3 regions of the Paenibacillus terreus genome follow, and region 1 is predicted to be linked to each of the others. Evidence: riboswitches for the same ligand, from Rfam matches in the RefSeq annotation. Region 1 holds a riboswitch; each other region holds the start of a gene.
What was found. A riboswitch is a leader RNA that binds a small molecule or an ion and turns the genes downstream of it on or off. The one in region 1 is predicted to bind cyclic di-GMP.

Region 2: it holds a riboswitch for cyclic di-GMP, as region 1 does, so the genes downstream of both, ACE5KN_RS05360 (glycosyl hydrolase) here and ACE5KN_RS25340 (thiamine pyrophosphate-dependent dehydrogenase E1 component subunit alpha) in region 1, are expected to answer to the same signal.
Region 3: it holds a riboswitch for cyclic di-GMP, as region 1 does, so the genes downstream of both, ACE5KN_RS18270 (transglutaminase-like domain-containing protein) here and ACE5KN_RS25340 (thiamine pyrophosphate-dependent dehydrogenase E1 component subunit alpha) in region 1, are expected to answer to the same signal.

Annotation. Positions count from the first base shown of each region.
Region 1 is NZ_JBHIRX010000019.1:7,995-16,214, reverse strand. Features, by position in the region: gene ACE5KN_RS25350 (isopeptide-forming domain-containing fimbrial protein) at 1-3,128, shown strand, start outside; gene ACE5KN_RS25345 (SDR family oxidoreductase) at 3,361-4,176, shown strand; cyclic di-GMP riboswitch class I at 4,491-4,585, shown strand; gene ACE5KN_RS25340 (thiamine pyrophosphate-dependent dehydrogenase E1 component subunit alpha) at 4,723-5,739, shown strand; gene ACE5KN_RS25335 (class I SAM-dependent methyltransferase) at 5,813-6,751, shown strand; gene ACE5KN_RS25330 (acetoacetate decarboxylase) at 6,759-7,505, shown strand; gene fabF (beta-ketoacyl-ACP synthase II) at 7,506-8,220, shown strand, end outside.
Region 2 is NZ_JBHIRX010000002.1:247,178-255,397, forward strand. Features, by position in the region: gene ACE5KN_RS05340 (glycosyltransferase family 4 protein) at 1-207, shown strand, start outside; gene ACE5KN_RS05345 (glycosyltransferase) at 237-1,346, shown strand; gene ACE5KN_RS05350 (UDP-glucose dehydrogenase family protein) at 1,346-2,686, shown strand; gene ACE5KN_RS05355 (sugar phosphate nucleotidyltransferase) at 2,750-4,123, shown strand; cyclic di-GMP riboswitch class I at 4,292-4,379, shown strand; gene ACE5KN_RS05360 (glycosyl hydrolase) at 4,408-5,985, shown strand; gene ACE5KN_RS05365 (discoidin domain-containing protein) at 6,031-8,220, shown strand, end outside.
Region 3 is NZ_JBHIRX010000010.1:82,112-90,331, reverse strand. Features, by position in the region: gene ACE5KN_RS18315 (SDR family oxidoreductase) at 1-203, opposite strand, end outside; gene ACE5KN_RS18310 (MerR family transcriptional regulator) at 200-610, opposite strand; gene ACE5KN_RS18305 (MerR family transcriptional regulator) at 778-1,284, shown strand; gene ACE5KN_RS18300 (SRPBCC family protein) at 1,281-1,724, shown strand; gene ACE5KN_RS18295 (MFS transporter) at 2,005-3,171, opposite strand; gene yeiL (transcriptional regulator YeiL) at 3,250-3,921, shown strand; gene ACE5KN_RS18285 (methylated-DNA--[protein]-cysteine S-methyltransferase) at 3,932-4,426, opposite strand; gene ACE5KN_RS18280 (bifunctional transcriptional activator/DNA repair enzyme AdaA) at 4,475-5,038, opposite strand; gene ACE5KN_RS18275 (isocitrate lyase/PEP mutase family protein) at 5,061-5,831, opposite strand; cyclic di-GMP riboswitch class I at 6,027-6,114, shown strand; cyclic di-GMP riboswitch class I at 6,173-6,260, shown strand; gene ACE5KN_RS18270 (transglutaminase-like domain-containing protein) at 6,275-7,075, shown strand; gene ACE5KN_RS18265 (collagen binding domain-containing protein) at 7,358-8,220, shown strand, end outside.

The sequences.
Region 1 (8,220 bases):
TCGAGGTTCCGGACAAGCCGGGCACCATCGTCAAGGTGTATCCGCGCCCAGCCGATCTGGTGTCCAGCAAAACGGCGGTCATTCAGGAAAAAGCGCCTGGCAACACGGACGCTGCACATCCCGAAGTAGGAGATACGCTGCAGTACACGATTCAGACGCGGAACACCATCGATAACAGCATGGTGACCAATCTTGCGATCTCGGATACCATTCCCGCAGGACTGGAGTATATCCCGGGCAGTCTGAGTGTAGATGGAACTTCCGTTACGGATAGTGAGGGGGATGACAACGGTCACTATGCTGGCGGTCAGATCGCGGGCCAGTTTGGTGATGTGACGGATACCGCCTGGCACAGCGTTACCTTCCTGGTGAAGGTGCTGCCTGGTCAAGCGGGCAAGGATATTCCGAATACGGCGACAGTCAGCGGAGACAATGTCAATACTCCGGATAAGCCGGGCACGACCGTTGGAATTTATCCGCGTGTGGCCGTTCTGGAATCCAATAAAAAGGCAGAGCTTCAAGAAAAAGCGCCCGGCAACACCGACGCGGCACATGCTGAAGCGGGAGATACGCTGCAGTACACGATTCAGACCCGCAATACGGTTGAAGACAGTATGGTGCAAAATCTCACGATTTCCGACGTGATTCCCGCGGGTCTGGAATATGTGCCGGGCAGTTTGACCGTGGATGGGGCTTCCGTGAGCGATAGCGAAGGGGACGACAGCGGTCATTATGACGGCAGCAAAATTGTCGGCCAATTTGGCGATGTGACGGATACCGCCTGGCATACCGTTACCTTCCGGGTGAAGGTGCTGTCCGGTCAAGCGGGCAAGGATATTCCGAATACGGCGACAGTTGACGGGGACAATGTCACTACTCCGGATCAACCGGGCACTACTGTCGAAATTTATCCGCGTGGAGTTGCATTGGAGTCCAACAAAACGGCAAGCCTTCTGGAGAAAGCGTCCGGCAACACGGACGCGCAGCACGCCGAAGTGGGAGATACGCTGTTGTACACGATCCAGACCCGCAACACGATTGAAGACGGCGTGGTGCGAAATCTCACCATATCGGATACGATTCCGGCAGGCCTGGAGTATGTGCCAGGCAGTTTGACCGTAGATGGAATTTCCGTCAGCGATAGCGCGGGAGACGACAGCGGTCATTATGCCGGCGGCCAAATTGTCGGCCAATTTGGTGATGTGACGGATACTCTCTTGCACACCGTTACATTCCAGGTGAAGGTATTGCCTGGCCAGGCGGGCAAGGATATTCCGAATATAGCCGCAGTTGATGGGGATAACGTCGAGACTCCGGATCGACCGGACACGACGGTTGAAATTTACCCGCGCTTTGCAGTCCTGGAGTCCGATAAAACATCCGAGATTCAGGCTAAAGCACCCGGCAACACGGATACGCAGCACGCTGAAGTCGGAGATACGCTGCTGTACACGATTCAGACCCGCAACACGATTGCGGATAGTGTGGTGAGCAACCTCACGATTACGGACGAGGTTCCGGCAGAACTGGAATATGTGCCGGGCAGTCTGAGTGTGGACGGCGTGTCCGTCAGCGACAGCGAAGGGGACGACAGGGGCTATTATGCCGGCGGCAAGGTGGTCGGCCAGTTTGGCAGCATCTCGGATACGAATTGGCACACCGTTCAGTTTAAAGCCGTGGTCCGGCCGGGACAAGCAGGCAAAGATGTGATCAATATCGCCCGGGTGAGTGGCGATAATGTGGGGACGCCGGGCAGACCAAGAGAAGAAGTACAAGTCTATCCGCGGAACCCGCAGATTGAATCGGAGAAATCTGTAACGAACGTGGATGCAAGCAAGGCCACGTATGAAGTCGGGGACACGGTGGCTTATACGATTCGTACAAGAGCAGTGGTGAACGATACCTATCTGGAAAATCTGACGATTACCGATACGCTGCCGGAAGGACTGGAGTACGTACCGGACAGCCTGAAGGTGGATGGTATGTCCGTGACGGACACGCAAGATAGTGATGCTGGTCATTCGGTCTCCGGCGAAGTGTATGGTTCATTCGGCAATGTCGATGATATGAACTGGCATACGCTGGAGTTTAAAGCCATCATCCAGATGGGTTACGACGGCCAGGTGATTCAAAATACAGCGCTGGTAACCGGCGACAACATTGGGCAACCAGGCGAGCCGACGGAGAAAATTGTCGTTGAGGAAGAAGCGCCTGTAGTCATTCCGCCGGTAGAGCCACCTGTGCAGCCGCCAGTTGATCCACCGGTAGATCCACCAGTACCACCGATCGTGCCTCCTGTAAATCCACCAGTAAACCCACCTGCAACTGAAAATCCGGGCAACGGAGGTTCAGGCGGTGGCGGCGGTGGAGGTTCGCAAGATGATGATGCTGTTGAACCGGCTTCCCCGGTGCTTGAGTCCGAGAAATCGGCGAAAGACCTGAACGGAGGCAGCGTCGAAGTTGGCGATGTGATTGAGTATACGATCCGCACACGCAACACCGTCGAGGACAGTGTCGTGACCAATCTGGAAATCTCGGATGCCCTGCGTGACGAACTGGAGTATGTACCAGGCTCGCTGAAGGTGGACGGCGTGACTGTCACCGATGCGCTGGACAATGACAAAGGCTCTTATGCCAATGGCATGGTGAGCGGACAGTTCGGCGACGTTACGGATACGGATTGGCATACGATTGTATTCCAGGTCAAACTAGCCGCAGGACAACCCGGCCAAACGATCCGCAACGTAGGTGAAGTAAGCGGGGATAATCTGGATGATTCGGATACGCCATCTGAAGACATCATCATTGGCGGCGGAAGCGGCAGCAATCCCGGCATACCGGGAGGAGAACCGAACGACGGCGCTTCCACTGGCAACCCGAACAACCCGGGCTGGGGCGATTCTGATTCCGGTTCCATAGATTCCGGCCAATCCGGCGGATCGGGTGGGGCTGGAGGTACAGGACAATCCGGCACATCGGGTGAATCGGAGAGCGGAGGTTCTTCCGGCAACGGGGATGGCACTGGCAGCAAGCTGCCGGCAACCGCAACGAATATGTACGGTTATATGCTGGCCGGATGCCTCATTCTGCTTGCAGGTCTGTTCCTGCTCAGAAGAAAGAAAGCCTAACCGGAAAGATGAAAAACAGACTGTCCCCAAGTTTGAATGGCTTAGGGGACAGTTTCTCCTCAACCCAAAACTTGGTAGTCATGTCCTATTCAAAAACGGGATCTCATCCAATATCATTATGGCAGCATTATACTTTGTACGATTCATAGCAAGCCCGTTGATTTGGTTTTCGATGACATTGTTTTGCGAGCGTTCCCAAAAAACACACCAATGATTTGCAGGAGGGCAAAACATGAAAACAATTATGATTACGGGTTCATCGTCTGGAATTGGAAAAGCTGCAGCCAGGTATTTTGCTGAACAGGGATGGAATGTGATTGCTACCATGCGTTCACCTGAAAGGGAAACCGAACTGTCGCCTCTGGAAAATGTTTTGGTAACGAGGCTCGACGTCGAGCAGCAGGAAACGATTCAAGAAGCCGTGAGGTTAGGGCTGGAGCGTTTTGGCACAATCGATGTCCTGTTAAATAATGCAGGTTACGGAGTCTTGGGGATCTTCGAGGCGGCTTCAGACGAGCAAATCCGAAAGCAGTTTGAGGTCAATGTCTTTGGCCTTATGGCGGTGACCAAGGCCATTCTTCCTCATTTTAGAGCTAATCACAATGGAGTAATCATCAATCTATCTTCGATGTCTGGAAGAGTGGGGCTGCCTTCATTTTCGCTTTATCATGCAACTAAATTTGCGATTGAAGGCTTCACGGAAACTTTATCGTTTGAGCTTGCTTCTCAAAATATCCGGTTAAAACTAATTGAGCCTGGTGTGGTCAAAACGGACTTTTTTGGCAGATCTCTCGATTTATTGTCCATTGAGTCTTTGCCAGACTATCGGGCATACTCCGAATCGGTTCAGCCCTTGGTGGAGGCAATTATTAAGACGGACAGCGCATGCACTCCGGAATTGGTGGCGGAGATCATCTATCAGGCGGCGACGGACGGTACAAAGCAGTTGAGATATGTAGTTGGAGAAGATGCGAAAGCGTTATTGGAGCTCAGGAAAGAGATCGGCGAAGATGCTTTTGTGCAACATATCACGCAGCAGTTTTCTTGATATCAATCAAATCACAGATACGTCACAAGGTCTCTGGTCCGTCAGAGGCCTTTCTTGCTGTTTCTGGAGCAGGAAAAATTCCTACCATATTCCAAAAACCATAGATAAACGTGCAAAAAATCCCAAAAAATTCTAATATAAACCAATCAAATGTACCATGGAATTCGTTATTTACGCATATGTCTCTACATAACGCAGAAAAACGCACAGGAATTCGTACATTGTCGAATGTTGAAAAATATGGTAGCAAGGTCCTGTTCCACATAAAGTAAGAATCATGCAATAATATACAATATATTACAACTTTATACTTTGTACGATAATGGCAAACCCGTTGAAAGGCGGTGACGCAAAGCTATAGGGACTAAGGCGGAAGTACCACAATCCTCTATGTCAGCCAGTTACCGAATACGTCGGAAACCTCCGTCTATTCACTTCTAGAAAATTTCATGATGGTCAGATGGGAGGTTTTTTGTGTTGTGCAAAATGACGAAAACGGGATGAGACCCATTTTCTTCTGAAAATAGTGTTGGGGAGGGGATCATGATGTTAGCCGAAGACGAGCATTTCAAGGCGGGGAACAGGCATCAACAGCTCGGTTTGTCGAATCAGCAGGTTCTGATCATGTACCGGGATATGGCTCTGGCACGGAAAGTCGACGAACGGCTGGGGTTGCTTCATCGGGCTGGGAAAATCCCTTTCCACAACCCTTGTCTGGGTCATGAAGCCGCACAGGTAGGGGCGGCGCATGCGCTGGATATAACGAAAGATTTTCTCTGCCCGTATGATCGGGATATGGGCATGGCCATCGTTTTCGGCATGACGGCAAAGGAACTGATGCTTGCCGCTTTTGCCAAGGCCGAAGCTGCGAACAGCAGCGGGCGGCAAATGCCCGGGCATTATGGCAGTAAAAAAAATCGTATTCTTTCGACTTCCGGCCTCACCGCTACTCATGTCCCGCATGCCGTAGGAATCGCCTTGGCCGGCAAAATTCGGGGAGATCATCCTGTAGTGTTAGCCGCTTTTGGAAATGGAGGCAGCCATCGGGGGGAGTTTCACGAAGCAGCGAACTTTGCAGGAGGACACAAGCTTCCGGTCATTTTTTTCTGCGAACATAACCAGCATGGTCTTTCGGTCCTCTCCTCGAAGCAGGCGGCACCTGATAGTGTTGTGGATCGGGCAAAAGGGTACGGCTTTCCTGGCATTCGTGTGAACAGCAGCGATCCCCTGGAAGTATACAAGGTCACGAAAGAGGCAGTCGACAGAGCAAATAGAGGAGAGGGCCCTACGCTGATCGAGGCCGACCTCTGCCGCCAGGCTCCTTATTCAAGCGATGACGATGATCAAGGATATCGTCCCCGCAAGGAAATAGAGGAAGCAAAGAAGCACGATTCTCTTGAATCCTTTAGCCGTTATCTCAAGGAATCCGGGATATTGGAGGAACATGCGGAGAAGGAAATTCATGAACGAATCGTCAGGGAAATCGACGAGGCTGCGGAATACGCGGAACTTGCCCCGGACCCAGTCCCCGAGGATATCTTTAAACACGTTTATTCAAATTAGGAGAAAATAAAGCTCTACTGCCGAATTGAATGGAATGCCGCAATCGTTAAAAGTCTTCCAGGGAGGGAAACTAATGGATCAGACGATTGAAAAAGAGTTTTTTGAAGATGTTGAAATGAAGATTAATCAAGGCCAATACTCTGAAGCATTAAGTACTCTTTACGATGGATTAGGAAACATACGTCGACAGTACTCAACAGAAGATTGGACCCAGTTTATCCCCCGATATCGTCAGCACTCCATAAGCCATTTTTTCTTGCAAGAACCACTATCCCGTCGAGCATTTGAAAGACCGCGTGGTTATGCAGGTGATCCTATAATGCTGGACTTGCAGTATGACTATGAAAAATTGGAATCGTCACCCTACGAGAATGAACAATCAGAGATTGCTGATTTTCTATATTATGACTTAAACCGTATGGCTCATGCAATTAATGCTAACCGTGAAAGAAGACGTATTCTTTCCGGCAAGATTGATCAAACATCAGAACGTGTTGCGAATCCTTATATTCTCTCCGTCGCTTGTGGTCATTTAAGAGAAACATCAGATTGTGCTGCGGTAAAAAACAAAACGATTGGAAAATTTGTCGCCATTGATCAGGATCAGGAGGCTCTTTCGGTTGCTGCGGAAGCCATAAATGACTTTGGAGAAACGATCCAAGCCTCAGTTGTTGACATCATCAGAAACAAAGTTCCTCTTCCCACATTTGATTTTATATATTCCCTCGGTGTATATGATTATCTTTCAGACAAAATTGCTAAAAGATTAACGAATAAATTATTCCAGATGCTCAATCCAGGCGGCCGCTTGTTAATCATTAACTATCATCCGGGCTCTCCCACGATCGCTTATATGGAAGCTGTGATGGATTGGTGGCTCATTTATCGTAATGAGGATCAAATGCAAGAATTATTGGAGGAACTTCCCAAAGAAGATATCGAACATGTTGATATTTTTGTGGAAGATTACCAGACAATTATTTTTATGGAAATCAAAAAAGCGGAAAGGTGATGACAAGATGAAGAAAAGTGATGTGCTTAAGCAAATGTCGACTCCATTGGGGGCTCCTGCTTTTCCCGTTGGGCCTTATTATTTTCGCAATCGGGAGTATCTGAACATTTTATATCGTACCGATCTGGAAGCTCTGAGACGTGTGGTCCCTGAGCCGCTTGAAATTGACGAGCCTTTGGTCAAATTTGAGATCATGTATATGCCGGATGTGACCGGTTTGGGGGCTTATACAGAATCGGGTCAGGTGATACCGGTGAGCTTTAATGGTGAGAAGGGCGAATATCTTCATGCCATGTACGTGGATAATCATCCTGCGATCGCTTCCGGGCGGGAGATCAGTGCATACCCGAAAAAGCTGGGCTCTCCAAGACTGTACATTGATTCGGATACATTAGTCGGTACGTTAGACTACGGGTCTTTACGTGTGGCCACGGCAACAATGGGATATAAACACCAACCTCTTGATCCGGAGAAGGCTCGTCAAGAGATTATGCAGCCAACGTTTATGCTCAAAATTGTGCCGAACTATGATGGAAATCCGAAGGTATGCCGATTGGTGCGTGCTCAGATCAAAGATCTGACCATTCATGGTGCCTGGACGGCTCCGGCCAGGCTGCAATTGTTTGCCCATGCGCTGGCCCCGATGGCAGATCTTCCTGTGCTTGAGGTTGTATCCGCATCACATATTGTTACGGATTTGGCGTTATCCATGCCGGAGATTGTTTATGACTATTTGGCGGAAAGTAGTGATTAAATGAATAGAGTCGTCATTACGGGGATGGGAATTGTATCACCGATAGGTAACAGTGTAGAAAGTTTCTGGGGGAATTTAGTTGAAGGTAAATCGGGCATTTCAACAATAGAATCTTTTGATGCATCAGATTTGGATAGCAGAATTGCTGGTGAAGTGAAAGATTTCGATGCCGAAGCGCTTTGGGGACGTAAAGAAGCCAGATCGCTGGACCGCTTTACCCAATTTGCGTTAGCTGCCGCAGAACAAGCCTATGCCCAATCCCAATTGCAATTAGAAAAAGTCAATCATGAGCGTTTAGGGGCATATGTGGGGACAGCTGTAGGGGGTATGGATACCATACTGGAAAATGTTGATCTTCTTTACAAGCGTGGATCGAAAAGGGTAAGTCCCAACTTGGTGGCCAAGATGTTATCCAATATGGCAGCATCACAAATTTCCATTCGTTTTGGCGCATTAGGCCCTTCCTTAGCCTTCGTAACCGCATGTGCATCTGCAACCATGGCGATAGGCGCTGCCTATAAGGTCATCCAAAGAAATGATGCGGATGTCATGTTTGCAGGGGGCAGTGAAGCTCTTATAAATCAACTTATACTTGCCAGCTTTAATAACGCCAAAGCCCTCTCCACCAGGAATGATACACCAGCTTTGGCCAGCCGTCCTTTTGCTGAGGATCGTGACGGTTTTGTCATCAGTGAAGGCGGAGGAATATTGATTC
Region 2 (8,220 bases), on a different contig from region 1:
ACGGTAGTGCATGGCGAGACAGGGCTGCTGATTCAGCCGGGTGATCCTGCGAAGCTGACCGAGGCGATCCGGTGGATGCTGGACCATCCGGCAGAGCGGAAGCTGATGGGACAGAAAGGAATGACCCGGGTGAAGGAGCATTTTGTCATCGAAAATACCGTCAAAGATATCGTTCGTTACTACAAAGGGTTGCTGGCAGGTGTGTAAACGATCATGCGTTTAAAAGGATGGTACTGATGAAAATAGCGATAGCACATGATTATTTGATCCAAATGGGCGGAGCCGAAAGAGTAGTCGAGGTATTTCACAGCATGTACCCTAATGCTCCCATCTTCACAACGGTGTTCAGTGACAGCCGCTTATCAAACAATTTGAAGGATGCGGATATTAGGGCCTCCTGGCTGCAGAACATTCCGGGAGTGAAGGCCAATTTCAAGGGCGTGCTTCCGCTGTATCCCATTGCCATCCGCGATTTTGACTTCAGAGAATTCGACATCGTATTGAGCTCAAGCAGCGCTTTTATGAAAAGCATTCAGGTGCCAAAGCATACTTTTCATATCTGTTACTGTCATACGCCGATGCGGTTTGCTTGGGACTACGACACTTACATGGCCGGACAATCACGTTCAAACCTGTTCAAGAGCATGCTGAGAATTTATATGAACCGTCTGAAATCATGGGATCAGAAAACGTCACGCAACGTGAATCAGTTTGTCGCCAACTCTTCGGTTGTCAAGCGGCGCATTCAATCCTATTACCACCGGGATGCTGACGTTATTTTTCCGCCGATTAATACATCCCGCTTTGAGAGATCCACCCATATCGGGGACTATTATCTGATCGTGTCCCGCCTCAATTCGTACAAGAGGATCGATCTGGCCATAGAGGCTTTTAACCGCAACGGCCTGAAGCTGCTCATTGTTGGCGAGGGACCGGACCGGAAGCGGCTGGAAGGCATGGCGAAATCCAACGTTCAATTTCTTGGCAGATTGGAGGACGGCGAGGTTAACAAGCTGATGGCGGAGTGCCGGGCGCTGATTTTTCCGGGCATTGAAGACTTCGGCATCACCCCGCTGGAGGCCAACGCGGCCGGCCGGCCGGTCATAGCTTTTCAGGGAGGCGGGGCGCTCGACACGATCGTGCCGTATCTGAACGGTGTTTTCTTCCGCAGGCATGAAGTGGAAGATGTGCTGGAAGCCGTGGAAGCCGTGGAAAGGCATGAATGGAACGTGGACGACATTACACGGCATGCGCGTAAATTTGACGAAAACACGTTCAAGGAACAGTTCAAGAAGTATGTGGAGCAAGCCTATGTGAACTTTCTTAAAGGGGGATTGAAGCCATGATGAAGCTGGCTGTGATCGGAACGGGATATGTAGGTCTGGTATCGGGAGTATGCTTTGCGCTGAAGGATAACAAGGTCATTTGTGTGGATATGGCTGAAGAGAAAATTGAAAAGCTGAAGCGGGCCGAGTCGCCCATTTACGAACCTGGTATTGAGGAGCTGATTGAGCAGAATCTCCGCGAAGAGCGGCTTGAGTTCACCTCGGACCTGGGTGAAGCTGTTCGCCGTTCCGATATTATTATTCTGGCGGTCGGGACACCATCCCTGCCAAACGGGGAAGCCAATCTGCAGTATATTGAGCAGGCGGCGGCCGATGTAGGCGCGGCGATGAACGGCTACAAAATCATTATGACCAAGAGCACCGTGCCTGTCGGAACGAACGAAAAAATCCGTGAGGTTGTTGCGCGGCATACCCGTCATGCATTTGATATCGTATCCGCACCCGAGTTTCTGCGCGAAGGATCTGCGATCAGCGATACGCTGCATCCTGACCGCATCATTATCGGGATTGACAATCCAGAGCTGCGTGAGACGATGGTCGAGCTGCACCAGGATTTTACGGACAATATCTATGTAACGGATATCCGGAGCGCCGAGATGATCAAGTACGCCTCCAACGCCTTTCTGGCCACGAAAATTTCATTTATTAATGAGATCGCAAATATTTGCGAAAAAGTGGGCGCTGACGTCACCAATGTAGCGGTTGGCATGGGTATGGACAAACGCATAGGCTCCTCCTTCCTGCAGGCGGGAATCGGATATGGCGGTTCGTGCTTCCCCAAGGACACGAATGCCCTGATTCAAATCGCGGGCAATGTGGATTACGAGTTCAAGCTGCTTAAATCCGTAGTGGAAGTCAACACAGATCAACGCTATATGATTATTTCCAAGCTGCGCGAATCCCTCGGGCAGTTAAACGGTATACATGTAGGCATTTGGGGCTTGTCCTTCAAGCCGAACACGGATGATATCCGGGAGGCGCCGTCTCTTGAAATCGTGGAGACTCTGGTGAAGGAAGGCGCGTTTGTCAAAGTCCATGATCCGATCGCGATGGACAAATTCAGGGAGCAGTTTGATCACGAGCATATTCAGTGGTGCTCCACGGCCGAAGAAGCGGCGCTTGGCTGTGATGCCGTCTGCCTGCTGACCGATTGGGATCACTACAGGCAGGTTGACCTGCGCATGCTTGGCTCCGTGCTGCGCAAGCCGGTTCTCATTGACGGACGTAATGTATTTTCCGAACAGCAGATCGCCGAATCCGGATTGGAGTATTATTCGGTCGGCAGACCACGCATGAGTGGGCTGAACGGCCTTTCGCCAAGCGTTGCGGGTGCAGTATAATATTAGTGTATAGGAAAATTTGCCCTTTTAAGGAAATTTACTTCGTGGAGGGAGAGTGGAGTTATGAAATTGGTACTCTTGTCTGGCGGTTCCGGTAAAAGGTTATGGCCTCTGTCCAACGATTCCCGTTCCAAACAATTTCTGAAGGTGCTGGAAAGCCCGGAGGGGCTTCCTGAATCCATGGTGCAGCGGGTATGGAGACAGCTGGGAGACGCCGGAATGGCGGAGTCCTCATATATTGCAACTGGCAGAGCTCAGGTCGAAATGATTCAGAGCCAGATCGGCGGCGACGTCAGCATCATCGTGGAGCCTGAGCGCAGGGATACCTTCCCGGCCATTGCGCTTACGGCTACCTACTTGTACAGCATCGCCGGCGTATCTCCGGATACGGTTGTTGCGATTTTGCCGGTGGACCCGTATGTGGAGCAGACCTTCTTCCATACGGTGGCACGCATGGAATATACGCTGCAGAAAACGGGCGCCAATCTGGCTCTGATGGGTGTCGTTCCATCCTATCCATCCGAAAAATACGGTTATATCATTCCGAAAGAAGGACCGGCCGGAATTGCAGGCTGCCTGCAGGTCAGCCATTTTCAAGAGAAACCGAGCAAAGAGCAGGCTGAGCTTCTGATTGAGCGGAGCGCGCTCTGGAACTGCGGAGTTTTTGCTTTCCGTCTGGGATATCTGCTGAACATTCTGGAAGGGAAGGGGCTTCCGCTGAATTATGAAGAACTGCAGAAACAATATCATATTTTGCCTAAAATAAGCTTTGATTATGAAGTGGTAGAGAAGGAAGAGAATATCGTAGTTCTTCCATATGATGGCTTCTGGAAGGATCTCGGCACCTGGAACACGCTGACGGAGGAAATGTCACAGCGTCAGGTGGGCAAGGGAGTAATGACTGAGGATTCCGTGAATACAAGCCTGATCAACGAGCTGGACATTCCGGTTACCATTATCGGGGCCAGCGATCTGATCGTAGCGGCCAGTCCGGATGGCATTCTTGTAACCAACAAGGCGGAGAGCCCGCGGATCAAGGAAGTACTGAAGGCTCACAATCAGCGTCCGATGTATGAGGAGCGCCGTTGGGGGCATTACCGGGTTGTGGATTATGTGAAATATCCGGAGGGCAATGAAGTGCTCACCAAACGGATTTGTATCGAGAAGGGCAAAAATATCAGCTACCAGCTTCATCGCAAGCGGAGCGAAATTTGGACGATCATCAGCGGCGAAGCGGAAGTGATTCTGAACGAGAAGCTGCACAAAGTAAAGGCCGGCGACGTTGTCCGCATTCCGGAAGGCACCAAGCACAGCATTCTGGCGGTGACCGATGTGGAACTGATTGAGGTACAAGCAGGATCGGAGCTGGTGGAAGAAGATACCGTCCGTTTCTGCATGGATTGGAATGAAATTTCTCTGCAACAGTTCATTTCCTGAAAAACGCACTTGTTGCGTTTTTACGCATATCATTGCAAAAAATGATGTTGTTTTACAGGTTTTTTTGTCATAATATCTGAAAAAATGGGTTTCAGCATAAATGATCTATTAATTTTTGGTAAATCGGAGTCGATACTCTAGGATAAGAAGGAGCTTCATAGACCTTCATACGAAAAATGGCAACCCTGTCGAAAGACAGGTGAACGCAAAGCTATAGGGCCTTACCCCATCGAGGGCTGGCAGCCTGGCTACCGAGAGGGAGAGAATTGGTGAAAACTTATTCTATGTATCGATTTTTTAAAAAACTGCTGCCTGTCGTGCTGTTTTGCTCTCTGCTCCCATCAGGCCTGTCCCGGGAACACACTGCCCATGCCGAAGCAGCGCCCATTAATCCGGCTGCTTCGGCCGGGGCGCGCGAATTATATGCGTACTTGTCCAGTTTGGACGGAAAAGGGATGATTACAGGTCAGCATGATTATCTGGAGAGCCCGGATGAGCTGAACATCAAACTGAAGAAAATCAGCGGGCAGTATGCCGGCCTGCACGGCTATGAGCTGGGGGCTGTCTCCAACCAGTCGGCTGCAGAGGCCGAGGCCCAGCGCAGCAATGTAGTGTATAGCGCGATTAATTGGCACAATGCCGGCGGCATCGTTGCCATAACCTTTCATCAGGCGCTTCCCGGCAAACCGTTGACCTGGGCCAATGTACAGGCCAAGATTACCCAGGCGCAATTTGACAAGTACGTGACACCAGGTACCAGGGAATATGCACGGCTGATCGCGGATCTGGATCAAGTCGCGGTGTCCCTTGGCCAGCTGCGGGATGCGGGTGTGCCCGTTCTATGGCGGCCTTACCACGAGATGAACGGGGATTGGTTCTGGTGGGGAAACAAGAAGAACTTTGTGAAATTATGGGATATCATGTATGACCGATTTGTGAATGTCCACCAGCTGAACAATCTGCTGTGGGTCTGGAATCCCAACGCTCCGAATGCTTGGTCAGCTCCTTATGTCAGTACGTTTCCCGGTTTGTCCAAGGTCGACATTCTGGCTGCGGACATCTATGACAATGATTTCGAGCAGAGCTACTACGACGGATTGCTGAGTCTGGCCGGAGAAAAACCGATTGCCATTGGCGAGCACGGCGAGATGCCTTCCGAGAGAGTGCTGTCTGCCCAGCCGAAATGGGTCTACTCCATGACCTGGGGCAACATGCTGACACAAAACAATTCGAACGATCAGATTATTGCATACATGAATGAAGACAGAACACTGACTCGGGATGAATTGGCTGCAGATATGGCCGCTCCTCCTGAAGCCCCTCCTGTGGAGCCGCCTGATACTGCTCCTCCGGGAACACCGCCGGTCGGGGAGGAACCTGATCCGGAGCCTGACCCGGAACCTGCCCCCGAGCCTGTTCCAGATGCGGTATATGAGGGACTGCACGCCGAGTTCTTCAACAATATCGAGCTAAGCGGAACACCTGTGCTTACGCGCACGGATGCCAAGCTGGATTTTAACTGGCGCAGTGCCGCGCCGGATCCGGCGGTACCTGCCGATCAATTCTCCGTACGCTGGACAGGCAAGGTAAAACCGAAATACAGCGGCACCTATACTTTTACGACCATTTCCGATGACGGAATCCGGGTATGGGTGAACGGGCAGCAGATCATTGACAGTTGGTTCAAGCAAAGCTGGACAGAGCGTAAGGGAAGCATCAGCCTTGCGGCGGATCAGCTCTACGACCTCAAAGTGGAATATTACGAAGGAACAGGTGATGCCATGGCACGCCTGATGTGGGAGAGCGAGCAGGAGGCCAAAGCGGTCATTCCTTCGAGCGCTTTGTTCCATACTGTGGAATAGCTCTCTCTTTCCGGCAACCCTGTACAGAAAGTGTGGACATGAACAATGAAAAATTGGTTGGCTAACAAGTATGTATATTTGCTTCTGGGCCTGCTTGGCTTGGTTATCTTGTTTTCGCTTTTGGGTTATGCCAACAAAAGCAATCAGGAAAATGAGAAGAACGCCGCTACCACCTTGTGGATGCTTGGCGTCAGCGATGATTCCTCCGCTGAATTCAAAGGAGCGGCGGGCAAGGAATCGGCCACCCTGGACGTTCAAGCGGCGAGCGCAACGGCGTTAAAGGCGGCGGGAGGAGCGGCGCAGGCCGTTAAGACTTCCACCCCTGTTATTCAACTTAACGGATCCATTCCCCCAGGACTGAATGCCGAGACCAATCCGGAGCTCGTGCTCGAATATGAGCTGGACACCATTCCGGCCAATGGTGTCCGGTTTAATGTCCGCATTCTGGACGCCAGCAAGGCTGTGCCGCAGATGGCCGTGTTTTCCAACAACCAGCTTTCCGGCTTGATTCAGATTGCGGGTGTGGCGGGAACCGGAAGCCAATATACCTTCAAGAGCAATTATCAATTATATATCCCGAAGGAACAGCTGCAGACAGGAGTAAATCAGCTCAAGCTCCGGGTGGCCCGGTGCTTGTACTGCTCGGAGGCGGAGAATTCGAGCCTTTGGTGGACATGGGACAGCCTGAGTCTTGAGAAGCTTGCTTCCCCGGCTGCGGAACCGATTCATGGCAGCTACATCCGTACAGGAACCAATGTAAACAATAACGAGTTTTATTATGATAAAGGGGCTACCCGTCATCTGCCTGCCGTGATGAAATGGCTGGGGATCGCTTACAGCGGAAATATTATGCGGGTCACCTGTGCGAGCAATGTCGGCAATGCATGCTCTGATCTGGACAACTATTACAAAACCCTCAAGCAGTACAACATGCAGGCTGTTGCCCTGTATCTGTATACAGGCGACATCAAGCTGAATGCGGACGGTACGCTGCCGGAGTCCGCCAAGCAGAAGTTGGCTTCATATCTGCAAAATTACGGTCCGTATGTGCAGTATTTTGAAGTCGACAACGAACCGGGGCTGTTCAACCGGTCCAAAGCCGTCAATCTGGCGGTGGCCAATTGGCTGAACAGTGAAGGAAAGAAAATGGCTCCACATATGAAAACAGTAGCTCCCGGATGGGCTTATTGGCCGGCATATTCCGTCAAATCATGCAAGAATCAGACGGGAGACAAGAAGGAGTGCGGCGATCCGGACGGATGGGAAAGGGACCCCCAGCAGCGCCTTGAGCTGGAGAATGTGACGGATCTGACCAACGGGCACGCCTATGGTGAATCGTATGTGCAGGGACGGGGGGGCAGCTTTGTTGAAAATCTGCAGACCTTCAGCGGGTCCAAGGATGGGCTCAGCAAGCAGATGCTGAACACGGAGTTCGGTACCTCCGACTCCCATACGGATAACCCGGCTTATGGGGCGAGCCAGCCGCAGGCAGCGGTTTTCGACCGGATCATGCGGTCACAGATTGGATATGCCGATATGCTCATCCAGCATGCCGCTTTCTACAAGGATTTCACTTTATTTGAAACAGGCTTTGATCTGAACAATCACAATCCTGCGAATACCAAAATTCATGAGTTTGCAAGCGGTCAGGATTCACGCGTTGATATCATGAGACGTCTCAGCCTGGCATATGCCACTCATGGCAAGCCGTTAACCTATGAGGTGCTGAACAAGAGTGAGACCGCCGACAAAATGGTTTATGTGCGTGCGGTGGACACATCCACACTTGATCCGCTGCCGGGGAGCGGTGCGAAATCCAACAAGCTGCTGGTTAATCTGGTGAACTTCGAGCCGACAACCCAGCATATTAAGGTTCGTGTAACGATGCCGAATCAGGGTACCTATCAGGGAGAACGATTCGGTCCCGGGGCCACCTATGCCGAAGCACAAACCACATTGCCCGGTCTGCAGGCTTCCCCAACCCTGGATTTTGAAGAAACACTCGGTCCGGGCGAATCCGTCCAATACATTCTCACTCCGGCCAAGGTGGTCGATGGTGTCAGCACGGCTGACGTCTCTGCCCCTGATTGGGTAACAGCTAATGTGTCCCAGGATGGAGACATTAAAGTGGACTGGACGGAAGCCGAGGGGGCCCTTGCTTATGACGTGCTGCGTGCGGAAGGCACTGACGGCCCTTATCAGGTCATCGCTTCAGCGGTAAAAGCAACCAATTAT
Region 3 (8,220 bases), on a different contig from region 1:
AAAGCTGCGCGCTCGGATTCCATATCCAAATTGCACACACGTGTAATGAGGTCAGGGAATTTTTCTTTTGCATTTTGGAGCACATGTTCACGCCGTCCGCAAACAATGACTTTATTGCCGGCTTTCAGAAAGCGCTCCGCAAAAGCCAACCCGATTCCCGCACTTCCGCCTGTAATAAGTATTGTATTTCCTGAAAGTTTCATAATAGCGCCTCTTCTCCATTATTTTTCACTTCATTTTTCTTTCTTTCCTGAACCCGTTTTGTATAAGTTGCTATCTTTACGTCGATTCCTTCCAATGCTTCATTCATCTGCGAAATTTCAGCCAGTACAGCTTGCTTGTGATTCTTCAGCATTTCGAGCCGGAGTTCGGTAGTGTCATCTCCTTCTACGACCCAATCAATATACTGCTTGATCTCACGTATAGGCATGTGAGTGTTTTTTAAATAAGTAACGACTTTAAGGATCGTTATTTGAGTTTCTGAAAATAACCGTCTGCCGGCTTCGTCGCGCTCAATGAGCGGCAGCAGCCCCTTTTTTTCATAATAACGCAATGTGGATTCCGGTACATTGAACATGGCTGAAGCTTCGCTAATTGAGTAATACTTCATCCTGGAGGCCTCCAAATCATATCTTTACATTGTCGACAGGATTATGATACGACTTAAACCATGGTTTAAGTCAACAAGGTAATAAATATTTTGTTTGCACCTTACGTGACGTCATCTTTTATACTTAAACTACCGGTAAACAGTTAGCGCTAACAAAGGGGTTTCTTATGGTACGACATTGGAAGGTGGGGAACCTGGCAAAACTAACGGGACTCACCGTGCGAACTTTGCGATTTTACGATCAAATCGGCTTGTTCTCGCCATCCGGCCAGACGGAGTCCGGGCACAGGCTGTACAGTGAATCCGACCTGTCGCGCCTGCAGCAGATTGTATCGCTGAAGGAATTGGGCTTGTCTCTTGAAGAGATCAAGTCTGTCCTGAACGACAAGCAGATCAGTCCGCTGGAGATCGTCAACCTGCAAATGGCCCGTATCAAGGAACAAATCAAGCTGCAGCAGACGCTGCTTGAACAGCTTCAACATGTGTCCAAGTCCATGCAGGGGAAGGAACCGTTAGCGGTTGAGGATTTCACCGAGCTTTTGCAAGTGATGAAAAAGAGCCATGAGAAGCTGGTCGTCGAGCGGCGGACAAGCTGGGAACACCGTCTGGATGTACTGGGCGATTTTCTTGCCGAAGAAGAAGGAGATTCGAAAACTAAGGAGGATTCACCGTGACTGAACGATTTGTCAAACATGCCACCTTTGTCGTGGAGCGGACGTATGCTGCATCGCCTGCGAGAGTTTATAAAGCCTGGTCTGATCCGTCTGCCAAAGCAAAGTGGTTCTCGAAAGCTGATATTTTCGAATTCCGTGTCGGAGGACGCGAATACAGCAGCGGAGGTCCGCCAGAGGGGCCTGTCTTTACCTTTGACGCTTGTTATCAGGAGATTGTGCCGGAGCAGCGCATCGTCTATAGCTACACCCTTGATTCAGATGATGTGCGTATCTCCGTCTCGATCACAACGATCGAGCTTATTCCGATGGAGGGTGGCACGAAGCTGATCTTCACGGAGCAGGGAGCATTTTTCGACGGTCACGATACGCCGGAAGTGCGCGAGCATGGCACTAATGAGATGCTGAATGCACTTGGCAAAACACTCGAACAAGAAGGGTAACAATGGTGGCCGAACAAGAGTGATTTTTCGCCAGCTGTTTATGAATAAGGCAGAGTTTGAAGAAGCCAAGGAGTACTGTATCGAGGGCAATGAACAAAACCTGGACCGGCTGAACGCTCTGCTTGCAGAATTAATGGCATAATGTTGAATTTATGAGGATATGCCGACAAGGGGCTGTCCCAACAACAAAAAGCCGAGAACAGAGAGAAATTTTGCCTGTTCTCGGCTTTTTTAGGTGGATATGCACGGAGCAGCGGAGAGGACGAAGCAGGGTCCCAGGTCAATGAGCCTTTTGGGTTTGGGATTCCAATCTCTGATACACAAAAGCAAGCAGCATCGCCGGCACGGTACAAACAATCATTCCCAAAAAGGCGTATCTTGGCTCGATTTCGTATAAATAGCCGCCGAAAATGGTGAACACCGCCGTGCTCCAGCTAAGTGCCAGCGCCGAATACATTCCCTGTGCCTTGGGAACCTGTTCATGCGGGATATTTTTGATCAAATATTTCATAAAGGCATAATGCCCCATCGCAAATGAGCATGCGTGTAAGATTTGCGCGATACTGAACACAATCACGTTCGGAAAGGCAAATACCAATATCCATCGCAGGGATGAGCCAAGTGCCGCCAGCGCCAGTAAGGAGCCTGCCGAAAAATTGTGAAATTTCCGGTCAGCGACCGCGAAGAAAATAATTTCTGCAATTACGGCAATATTAATAATCACGCCGATCAAATATTTTGGTGCATGGATTTCTTGCAGATATATATAGCCGTAATTGTAGTAGGAAGCGTGTGCCGCCTGCAATAAAATCACAATGACAAGCACCAAAGGAAAGTGTTTGATTTGAAATAATTTAAGCATTCCGTTATTTTGGATTTTGCTCGCTTGCGGCTTTTCAGATAAAACTACGGGTGCACGCATGAATCCAAGGCATACGAACACCACAATGCCAAGCAGCATCGCCCATAAAATAACTTTTTCCCCCATTGCGCCGGTAAAGACGGCCAAGATCAAGCCAGTCACCACAAATCCAATGGATCCCCATAAGCGGCTTTTTCCGTAATGCTGCAATTGCTGCCGCTGCACAAGCACTCCGGCTGCACTGTCCAAAGCAGGCATTAACGCAGGATACACCAAATGTAAAAATACAGTTACGGCAAGCAAGCTGCCGAAGGCATGGGACGGAATGTAACAGAGGAGCGCAATGAGCGTGCCGATGGCCGCTGCATTTAATAAGGTTTTACTGCTGAATTTCCCCGATAATGCAGGGAAAATAACTAATGTGGACAGGCCTCTTGCCACCAAACCCACGCTCATAATCAGACTTGCCTGTGACACCGAGATCCCTTTTGTATGAATCAACCATCCGGTCCAATAGGGCAGAAAAACACCCCATGTAACAAAAAAACTGAAAAACTGTCTGCTCATCCAGCGTTGTGTGTTCATTTTGTTCCCTCCACAGGTTGCATGATATCATGGAGGGGGATACGGCAACATGAGAAATCTCATCTTTTGGGGTGGACTATGGAAATATATAAAAATGAGAAAAGAGAACGTTATCTGGAGGAACACTCCATTGCACATTTATTTTCTTTTCCGATTGAAGAGTTTATTGAGGTGCATGAATATAAGCGTGGTGAATGGATTATTAAGGAAGGCATGAGGCCTGATTATTTATTTTATGTTGTTGAAGGAAAGGCCAAAATTTATGTGACCCATCACAACGGGAAGGTGTCCCTGATTAATTTTATCAATGCTAAAGACTATTTTGGAGAAATGGAATTGTTGAACGAGGTATATTATACAAAAGGGATTCAGACTTCTACCAGGACGGTTTGCTTTGCGTTTCCTTTTCATCACTGCCGTGCACAAATGCTGGAAGACCCGTTATTTCTGCGTGGACTGACGAAGTTTCTGAGTGAAAAAGCCACCAAAATGGCGGCCAAGTCCTCGCAAAGCCTCGCTTTCCCGCTTGAAAACCGGTTAGCGGATTTTATTTTGCAGACTGCTGACGAAGGGGTCTATAAGGAAAAGCATGTGACCGTTTGTGATTTTCTGGGTGTCTCCTATCGGCATTTATTATACGTATTTGCTCAATTTTGTGATAAAGGATATTTGCAAAAAGAAGGCCGTCACTACCGCATTCAGCGGTACGACTCCTTATATGAACTTGCCGGGATGTTGGGGAATACGTAGTGATTTGCGATTAAACGCCTGTCCCTTCTTTTCTCAAACGTTGCTCATGCTTAAGAAGCCATTCCTTTCGCCATAGGCCGCCCGCATAGCCGGTTAACTTCCCGTTGGTACCAATAATTCGGTGGCAGGGGATGACAATGCTTAATTTGTTTTTGCCGTTTGCGCTGCCGACAGCTCGTATGGCCTTTTCATTCCCGATGGAAACAGCAATATCTTTGTAGGACCACGTTTGCGCGTAGGGGACTGTTTTTAAAGAATTCCAAACCGTTTTTTGAAATTCAGTACCTTCATATATATAAGGAAATGTAAACTCGGTACGTGTGCCTTTAAAATACTCATCAAGCTGATCACGGCAAAGCTTCAAAGCCTGGGGAGTTTCGTCATGGATAGCATTTACGATCTGGTCCCGTTCCGAGAACAGGATAGAGTAAACCGCTTGATCGGTTCCTTGTATTTCAACCATTCCAATGGGGGATTGGTAATCTATTATATACAGTCTGCTCATATAAGGACCTCCAAGAAAAAAGGTAGTATTGAATCTCCAGTTTATCGATTAAGGCTCTTTCCTCATCTTACGAAACTCGCTTGGCGAACAGCCTTTTAAATTTCGAAACACTTTGTAAAAATTAGAAAGACTTTGGAAGCCTACCTCATAACCAATTTCAAGATTGGTCATATCGGTCGTTTGAAGAAGCTGTGTGGCTCTATCGATGCGCACTTTTTCCAAAAAAGTACGCGGAGTCTCTGATGTTTCTTTTTTAAACAGCCTTTCAAGATAAAAGGGGCTTAAACCGACCTGTTCCGCAATATCATTCAGCTTCAAATCTTGTTTATATTGATTCACTAAAATTGTCGTAACACTTTTGACAAATTCACTGTTTGGAGAATGTTCAACCTCGGGCTGGCATCTTTTACATGCACGATAACCAGCTTTTTCAACCTCACTGATATTGTGATAGAACTCAACATTTATCTTTTTGGGCTTTCTGGATCTGCAGGAAGGACGGCAGTAGATTTTTGTTGTTTTCACGGCTGTAAAAAATAGACCATCATATTTCCGGTCGCAGGCAATGATTTTTTCCCACATCTCGTCAAATGAAAGATTTATACTGGTCATCACTTCATCCCTGCCTTCTGATCTAGTTTTCATATAAATGTGAGGTATCCTGTAATTCCAATAATTTAGCCGCATTGTTTTGTAAGCAAGCGATGACTTTATCTGACAGGGCATTTCCGAAGCTGAAACGCTTGACGCCTAACTCTTTCAGCTTATTACAACTCGTCAGGTTAGGCAAAGACAATATATTGAGCGGCGCCTTGACTTGAGCAGCTATTTGCTGAATTTCGTCCTCTTCCGTTACCCCTGGCACAAAGATGCCACTGGCCCCGCTTTCAACATAGGCACTGGCCCGATCGATCGTTTCATTGAAGGGGTTTTCCAATTGAAAGTAAGTATCCGTTCTGGCGTTGATATAAAAATCTTTGAATCCGCGATTTTCCAGCGCCGTCCTCATTTTGATCAGAAGGCTGCAATGATCCGCTATATCTCTTAACCCCGTTTCTTTTTTCAAGGAATCCTCGATATTAATGCCGGCGACCCCGACATCTGCTGTTCTTAATACATTATCGATAATTGTGTTAAAATCCTCGCTATATCCTGCCTCGATATCAGCGGATACCGGTATTTTTACATTTTCTGCAATGGTTTTGACGATTGCTAGATTTTGATTAAAATCTATTAATTCTCCGTCCGCATAGCCTAACGAGTTGGCAATCCCCCAGCTGGTAGTACCAATGGCTTTAAAACCTGTCTTCTCTAATGTCAAAGCTGATAATAGATCCCAGGCATTTCCCAAAAATAATAGCTCCTCTGAAGTATGGAGATTATTGAACTCCCGAATCATCGACATTTTGCTTCCTCCTTGGCTTTGGTGTAACTCATTCTATCAAGGAGGCTTTAATCATTTCGTCCTCATTCTTGCTCTTATGGTCTGAGATATGAACGAAAAAAAAGATCATCGAATGGGCGCGGAAATCAATGAATCTTGTAAATTTTCTCTTGATAGAAATAGAGATATTTGGTAAGATAGTCTCACAAAAGCTACTCACGATAACGGCAAACTTGTCGAAAGGCAAGGACGCAAAGCTACAGGGCCTACTTGGCGATATGTCAAACGGCAGCCAGCTACCGAACGAAGACGCTTTTTTTGTTTTTCATAGGATAATTTTATATTAAAATCTGGAAACTCTAGCACGACAATGGCAAACTTGTCGAAAGACTGGGACGCAAAGCTACAGGGCCTTCTTGACGATATGTCAATGGCAGCCTGGCTATCGAAGGGAGTTTGCAGTTATGCGCAACGCAATATTCGCGATTGTAGGACTTTTTGCGTTATTATTGTGGGCTCCGTTTGTACAAGCTGCGCAATCTCAGGATTGGCTGGGCTTGGAACAGCTGGACCGTGGTGTGATCGTTGTTCGCTATGATGTGAAAGCCGGCATCAAGACGAAGCTCATGATCTCAAAAGGTCAGGACAAATATACGTATGTACTTTCGCCGAATAAACGGCAGGAAGCATTCCCGCTGCAGATGGGCAACGGTGATTACACGGTTACCGTACTGGAGCAAGTCAGCGGTACCAAATATAAGATCGCACAGGAAGCGCCCGTTACACTTCAACTGGCAAACAAGAGCAAAGTGTTTTTGAGTTCTGTACAAAATATCAATTGGAGCGAACAGGACAAGGCTGCTCAACTTGCGAAGAAGCTAACCGCGTCTGCTCAATCTGACGAAGAAAAAGTACAGGCTATTTATGAATATATTGTTGGTACGATCAGATACGACAAGGCTCTTGCAACCAGTGATCTGACAGATTACCTTCCCGATATCAATCGCACGATTGCAGGGCAGAAGGGGATGTGTTACGACTATGCCTCCCTGTTCGCTTCCATGCTGCGGAGTATCGGCATTCCAGCCAAGCTCGATATGGGGACTTCGGAATACGTCGATGTTTACCACGCCTGGAATGAAGTTTATTTGAACGGAAAATGGGTAACCATTGATACAACGGTTGATGCGAGCTGGAAAGCCAAAGGGGCCGATTTTAAAATGATAAAAGACGCCTCTCGTTATTCGGTATCCAAATATTACTAAAAAGAATACGATTAACTTAAGCTTTGGACACATGTCCAAGGCTTATTCGAGTTTGTAGAGAAATTGTAGAGGTCCGGCAGTTATAATGCAAGAAGCCCATTTGGTTCTGGTGGGAAAAACAGGAACAATGAATCGTGCGCCATTTAGAAATAAGTGGAGGTGATGGACTGAAGGTCTCTTAACGGCATACAATTCAATGCAGTATAGATAGCCCGATTTGCGCACGGAAAGCTGGATCGGAACCGACATTACGAGGGTGATGTAGAGACTGAGGGAGAGATTATGAAGAAAAAAGTTAGTGGAATCGTTGTGGCGCTGCTGCTTCTGCTTCAATCGGTTTTTGGTGTAACCGTCTGGACGGGCAATGTAGCCAATGCCAACGCGGCCGATGCACTGTCAAACGTGCAGGAATCCGTGTATGGGGAAACGGATGAAGTTGCAGTGACGGATGATGTGTATATCCCGCCGGCGCCAGTCAAGAATACGGACAATATTTTAACAAAAGTGGTATTAACCGACTCGAATGGTAACGTGGTCGATGCGGTATATAATCCGGACAGTACCCTGGACATCGGTGAGGCTGTGAATCTCAGCTACGAATGGGAGCTTCCGAATAATCACGGCTACAAGAACGGGGATACCTTTACCTTCGAACTGCCAAAGCAGTTTGAAATTTTTACGGACATTGACGCACCGCTCGTGGCCGATCAAGACAAAGTTGGCACATTTACCGTCGATCGGAGCGGGAAGGTTGTCATGACCTTCAACGATTATGTGGAAAGCCATTCCAACGTAAGCGGCAAGCTGCAAATACGCACCGAGTTTACGAAGGAAACGATTAAGGGAAGCACGGAAGTCATCATTGCCATTCCGGTAAAAAGCGGTGTGCAGACCGTTATCGTGAATCTGAAGCCGCAGGGCGGAAAGTTGATCGATAAACAGGGGAAAGCGGTTGGCAAAGACCGGATCGATTGGACGGTTCAAGTCAACAAGTCGCTGGATAAGATCAAGCATGCGGTCATCACGGATGTGATGCCTGAAGGCTCTGAGCTCATCGCCGACTCTGTGGAGGTATACCGTCTGCAGGTTAACGGTGACGGCTCGACGGTCCTTGGCGAAAAGGTAGGGGCCGACAAGTATACGGT